DNA from 2 places in the Streptococcus parapneumoniae genome. Region 2 is predicted to be linked to the other one. Evidence: predicted binding sites of a transcription regulator. Region 2 holds the regulator's gene; the other holds the start of a gene.
The links. Region 2 encodes HrcA, which represses chaperone genes, less so after heat shock. Its sites were predicted from a motif close to TTAGCACTCNNNNNNNNNGAGTGCTAA; they were not measured.
Positions count from the first base shown of each region.

Region 1: the regulator HrcA is predicted to act here: its motif matches at 2,081-2,107, upstream of groES (co-chaperone GroES).

Region 1 covers NZ_AP026968.1:358,873-362,301, forward strand. The annotation lists gene SP4011_RS01945 (PTS sugar transporter subunit IIB) at 1-138, shown strand, start outside; gene SP4011_RS01950 (PTS sugar transporter subunit IIC) at 162-1,004, shown strand; gene SP4011_RS01955 (PTS system mannose/fructose/sorbose family transporter subunit IID) at 1,035-1,838, shown strand; gene groES (co-chaperone GroES) at 2,138-2,422, shown strand; gene groL (chaperonin GroEL) at 2,438-3,429, shown strand, end outside.
Region 2 covers NZ_AP026968.1:1,817,858-1,821,286, reverse strand. The annotation lists gene SP4011_RS09225 (PadR family transcriptional regulator) at 1-213, shown strand, start outside; gene SP4011_RS09220 (DUF2812 domain-containing protein) at 213-788, shown strand; gene SP4011_RS09215 (DUF2812 domain-containing protein) at 823-1,335, shown strand; gene hrcA (heat-inducible transcriptional repressor HrcA) at 1,496-2,530, shown strand; gene grpE (nucleotide exchange factor GrpE) at 2,557-3,090, shown strand.

The sequences.
Region 1 (3,429 bases), 870 kb from region 2:
AATAATCAATCAATTACTCAAGAGGAAGCAGTTGCATTAGAAGCAATTGAAAAAGCAGGATATAAAGTTAGATTCCAATTATTATCAGATGTATCTATTGGCTATTGGAGTGATTTTAAATCAAAATTTGGATTTTAATAATGAAATAAGGAGACAAAATGATGGAAATTTCTTGGATTCAAGCAGCTCTTTTAGGATTGTTTGCAAGTTTAGCATCGATGCCAGGTATGGGGGGATCCAGTATTGGTAACTATACTTTGGGGCGTCCATTAGTTGGTGGTTTAATTGTAGGTTTAATATTAGGAGATATAACAACAGGGGTAATCGTTGGTGTGGCTTTACAGGTATTATATATTGCCTTAGTGACACCTGGTGGAACTGTATCGGCCGATGTACGGGCAATTTCTTATATCGGAATTCCGTTATCTATCCTATTTGTTCATGCAAATAATATTTCAGGTGAAGTGGCGATTGCAGCAGCAGCAGCGCCAATTGGAGCCGCGGTTGGAACAATTGGAACTGTTTTATTCTATGGTACAGCTACTATGAACTTGCTTTGGCAACACATTGGATGGAAAGCTGTAGAGAAAGGTGATTTTAAGAAGTTATATGCTGTTGATTGGGTATATCCTTGGATTTCACATTTTATCTTTTCTTTCTTACCAACAATGATTATTACAAAATTTGGACCAGATATGGTTGATCTTATGAAAGTATATCTTCCGATGGATGGTTTTGTAATGAAGTCTCTATTTACTGTAGGAGCACTCCTTCCATGTGTGGGTATTGCAATACTTTTGAAACAAATTGTTACAAAAACAACAGACTTTATTCCTTTCTTTGTCGGGTTCACGTTAGCAAAATCTTTAGGCTTGAACTTAGTAGCAAGTGGTGTTGTGTCATTAATTTTTGCAGTAATTTATTATGAATTAGAAGTTGTTAAATCTGCCCGTACGACAGCAGTTGTCAGTGATATGGGATTTGATGAAGAGGAGGATATTTAGAATGAGTCGAAAAAAATATCAAGAAAAACATTGACAAAATCATTTCACCACTGGTTCTATGGACATCTGACATGTTTTTCTCAAGAACATATGCAAACTTTTGGATATTTAACTTCTATGCTTCCAATAGTGGAAGAAATGTATGATACTAAGGAAGAACAAAAAGAAGCTATGCAAACATACACAGCATTCTTTAATACTGAGCCGCAGCTGGGTTCTCTAGTAGTTGGGATAACAGCTGGTTTGGAAGAAGCGCGTGCAAATGGAGATGCCGTAGATAGTGAGACCATCAATGGAATGCGAGCCGGTCTAATGGGGCCTATTGCAGGTATTGGAGATTCACTTATTGTAGGAACATTAATTCCTGTTCTTTTGGGGATAGCTCTAGGTCTTTCTAAAGGAGGAAATATTTCTGGTGCAATATTCTATATTATTGCATGGAATCTATTAGTCTATCTTGGAATGCGTTTTGCTTATTTTAAAGGATATGAACTTGGAGATAAAGCAGTAGAATTTTTAGTAGGTCCTAAAGGTCAGGCGCTAAGAAAAGCAATTAGTGTTGTTGGTGGTATGGTCATAGGAGCTGTTGCAGCAACTTGGGTATCTGTCACTACGGCGCTAGAGCTGAAAAATGGAGATGGAGAAACGTTTTTAAACTTACAAGAAAAGATTGATGGTGTTTATCCAGGTCTTTTAACAGCAGGTTTTATTGTTCTATGTTGGTGGCTGATGGCTAAAAAGAAAGTTTCTCCAAATTGGGTGATGCTATTATTGGTAGTTATTGCACTTGTAGGAGTAGCCTTAGGATTTTTCAATCCAGGATTGAAATATTAATAGTATGTAAAAAAGCAACGGTTTATAATCGTTGTTTTTTATATATACGTAATATAAGGATTTAGAGTTTCGGTATTTTTTATAAAAGAATTAACGAAAATACTAATTTCATAAATCATGTTCGTTAAAATTCTACATTATTAAAGTGCAAAATTAGGATAAAGAAATTTATATATTCATCCTCAGAAAGTCAGACTTTTTTCTTGACTATTTCTGACCAAGTGATACAATAGAACTATGATTTAGCACTCAGGTCTAAAGAGTGCTAATACTATCTATCTCATTATGGAGGAAATCAGATGTTGAAACCATTAGGAGACCGTGTTGTCTTAAAAGTAGAAGAAAAAGAACAAACTGTTGGAGGCTTTGTCCTTGCAGGTTCAGCCCAAGAAAAAACAAAAACAGCCCAAGTTGTAGCTACTGGACAAGGTGTTCGTACCTTGAACGGTGACTTGGTGGCTCCAAGTGTCAAGGTTGGAGACCGTGTCTTAGTTGAAGCTCACGCAGGTCTTGATGTCAAAGATGGCGATGAAAAGTACATCATCGTAGGCGAAGCGAACATCTTGGCAATCACTGAAGAATAGAAGGAGAAAGTAAGTATGTCAAAAGAAATTAAATTTTCATCAGATGCCCGTTCAGCTATGGTCCGTGGTGTCGATATCCTTGCAGACACTGTTAAAGTAACCTTGGGACCAAAAGGTCGTAATGTCGTTCTTGAAAAATCATTCGGTTCACCACTCATCACCAATGACGGTGTAACTATTGCCAAAGAAATCGAATTGGAAGACCATTTTGAAAATATGGGTGCCAAATTGGTCTCAGAAGTAGCTTCAAAAACCAACGATATCGCAGGTGACGGAACGACAACTGCAACAGTCTTGACCCAAGCAATTGTCCGCGAAGGAATCAAAAACGTCACAGCAGGTGCCAATCCAATCGGAATTCGTCGTGGGATTGAAACAGCAGTTACAGCAGCAGTAGAAGCTTTGAAAAACAACGCCATCCCTGTTGCCAACAAAGAAGCTATCGCTCAGGTTGCAGCCGTATCTTCTCGTTCTGAAAAAGTTGGTGAGTACATCTCTGAAGCCATGGAAAAAGTTGGTAAAGATGGTGTTATCACAATCGAAGAGTCACGTGGTATGGAAACAGAGCTTGAAGTTGTGGAAGGAATGCAGTTCGACCGTGGTTATCTTTCACAGTACATGGTGACAGATAGCGAAAAAATGGTAGCTGACCTTGAAAATCCATACATTTTGATTACCGATAAGAAGATTTCAAATATCCAAGAAATCTTGCCACTCCTAGAAAGTATTCTCCAAAGCAATCGTCCACTCTTGATTATTGCGGATGATGTAGATGGTGAGGCTCTTCCAACTCTTGTTTTGAACAAGATTCGTGGAACCTTCAACGTAGTAGCAGTTAAGGCACCTGGTTTTGGTGACCGTCGCAAAGCCATGCTTGAAGACATTGCCATCTTAACAGGCGGAACAGTTATCACAGAAGACCTTGGTCTTGAGTTGAAAGATGCGACAATTGAAGCACTTGGTCAAGCAGTGAGAGTAACTGTTGATAAAGATAGCACTGTTATCGT
Region 2 (3,429 bases):
AAGGTCAAGGAGATGACAGATTCGCAAGTTTCGATTAGTCCTGGAACTATGTATGGGACCTTGTCAAAAATGGAAAAGGATGGTTTGATTTCCTTTGTCCGCGAAGAGGAAAAACGGAAAATCTATCAGATTACAGACTTGGGACGCAAAGTCTTAGATATTGAATTGAAACGTATTGAACGCCTCTACAGAAATAGTCGGGAGGAAGGATGATGGAAAAGAAAATTGTTTATCGAATTGCTACCATTGCGGATTATGATAGAGAGGCTTTATATCTTAGAAAAATGCATGCTGAGGGCTGGAAACTCAAGAAGGTAACCTACTCTAACTTAGTAGTTGCAGTTAAGTATACCTTTGAAAAGTGCCAACCGGAGCAGGTGTCTTATCAGTTGGACTTTTATCCCATGAAAAAATCCGATAGAGCCTCCTATTTACAATTATTTAAAGACTGTGGCTGGGAGCATATTACAGACTTTAATGGTTTTTCCTACTTTAGAAAACTTCATTCTGGAATTGAGTCGGATGCCGAGTTTGAAATTTATAATGACGCGGCCGGGAAGCTAGCTATGGTCAAACGGATTTTAACAATGCGGATGCTTCCTATTTTGCTTCTCTTTTTAGCTCTACTACCGGTTTTCTCAAAGTTTGTCGCTGGAGGTAGTTCTTTCAGTTGGGAAATGTTTTTGATTGTTATAATAGATGGTGTTTTATTGATAGTTCATTCGATTCAGATTTCTTATATTTTTGGGAGATTGTTTCAAAAGTGGAAAGAATTATCTGACAAATAAAACTATGTATGTTTTCTGATTTGGAGGTAAGGTAATGAATAGCAAAGTACAATTTCGGATTTTCACCATTGTTGATTTGGACAAGGAAGAAGAATATTTACATGAGATGCATTTGAAGGGTTGGAGATATAGAACGAGTCGTTTTGGTTTGTTCTATTTTGACCAATGTCAACCAGACGATGTCATCTACTGTATCTATGATTCTAGATTTCTTAAAAAATATAAGCATGAACTGCAAGATTTTAGAAATAGAGGTTGGGAATTGATAGAAAGAGGTTTTTGTTCGATTCTTCGTAAATCGTCTTCTAATTTACTTCCAGAGGATCAAGTCTATATGAGTAAGGGGCTCAGATGGGAAGTTATGCGATATAGATTTCGTTCATGTACAGTTGCTTTCTCAGGCGGTCTTGTTGTTTGTATGAGTTTGTTTCGAGAAGAACTGTCGCAATCTTTCTTTGTCATTTTTGCTCTATATTCCTTTATGATTTCTTATCTAATCCATAGTTTTTTCAGACTTAAAAGGAAATACCAAGTAGATGGGAGGTAGGGTTCTAGGTCTTTAGACTGATTTTTAGCACTCTTGATAAAAGAGTGCTAATTTTTTGAGTTTTTGTCTTGACATTCTCTTTTAAGGGTGTATAATAGAATCATAAGTTAGCACTTGAGTGTGTCGAGTGCTAATCGATCAGACAGAGAGGAGTGATGAGGTGGTTACAGAGCGTCAGCAGGATATTCTAAATCTGATTATTGACATCTTTACCAAAACGCACGAACCTGTCGGATCCAAAGCCTTGCAAGAGTCTATTAACTCTAGCAGTGCAACCATTCGTAATGACATGGCGGCTCTAGAAAAGCAAGGTTTGCTTGAGAAGGCTCATACTTCAAGTGGTCGGATGCCAAGTGTTGCTGGTTTTCAGTACTATGTAAAACACTCACTGGATTTTGACCGACTGGCTGAAAATGAGGTTTACGAGATTGTCAAAGCCTTTGATCAGGAATTCTTCAAGCTAGAAGATATTCTGCAAGAAGCTGCTAATCTACTGACAGACCTGAGTGGCTGTACGGTAGTAGCACTGGACGTTGAGCCGAGCAGACAACGATTGACAGCCTTTGATATCGTTGTTTTGGGGCAACATACAGCCTTGGCGGTATTCACCCTAGACGAGTCTCGAACGGTTACCAGTCAATTTCTGATTCCAAGGAACTTCTTGCAGGAGGATTTGCTGAAACTGAAGAACATTATTCAGGAACGTTTTCTCGGCCACACCGTGCTAGATATTCACTACAAGATTCGGACGGAGATTCCGCAGATTATCCAGCGTTACTTTACAACAACGGACAATGTTATCGATCTCTTTGAACATATCTTTAAGGAAATGTTCAACGAAAACATTGTGGTGGCGGGCAAGGTTAATCTCTTGAATTTTGCCAATCTAGCAGCCTATCAGTTCTTTGATCAACCGCAAAAGGTGGCTCTGGAGATTCGTGAGGGTTTGCATGAAGATCAGATGCAAAATGTTCGTGTTGCGGACAGTCAAGAGTCCTGTCTAGCTGACCTAGCGGTGATTAGTAGCAAGTTCCTCATTCCTTATCGGGGAGTTGGAATTCTAGCCATTATCGGTCCAGTCAATCTGGATTACCAACAGCTAATCAACCAAGTCAATGTGGTCAACCGTGTTTTGACCATGAAGTTGACAGATTTTTACCGCTACCTTAGTAGTAATCATTACGAAGTACATTAAGATTGAAATCATTAAAGGAGGCGAAAATGGTCCAAGATATAAAAAATGAAGAAGTAGAAGAAGTTCAAGAAGTTCAAGAAGAGGAAGTTGTGGAAACAACTGAAGAAACGACTCCTGAGAAGTCTGAGTTGGACTTGGCAAATGAACGTGCAGATGAGTTCGAAAATAAATACCTTCGCGCTCATGCAGAAATGCAAAATATCCAACGCCGTGCCAATGAAGAGCGTCAAAACTTGCAACATTATCGTAGCCAGGACTTGGCAAAAGCGATTCTCCCTTCTTTGGATAACCTTGAGCGTGCACTCGCGGTTGAAGGATTGACAGACGATGTCAAAAAAGGATTGGAGATGGTGCAAGAAAGCTTGATTCACGCTTTGAAAGAAGAAGGAATCGAAGAAATCGCAGCTGACGGTGAATTTGACCATAACTACCATATGGCCATCCAAACTCTCCCAGCAGACGATGAACATCCAGCAGATACCATCGCCCAAGTTTTCCAAAAAGGCTACAAACTCCATGACCGCATCCTACGCCCAGCCATGGTAGTGGTGTACAACTAGGCAATTCTGACGGTAGCTAAAGCAACTCGTCAGAAAACGGCAATCGCTATGGCGTTTACCTAGCCTCCTTACTAACTCGTCGTCGAAATAAAATCGATTTCGATTTCTCGTGTCGCAATTTACATAATAGAAAACTTGTCCGAAACGACAATAAACTATGAAGAAAGATAAAAAAGTAGTTCAGCTTTGCAATAGTGAGCGAAGCGAACCAAAGACGATACTCTTCGCCGTGGCGCTATCTGCGCAAACTTTGAGACCTTAGGCTCAAAGTTTAGTCAAAGAGATTGACGAAGTCAAGCTCTGACGGCGTCGCCACTTAAGAAGAGTATCTAAAAGAAA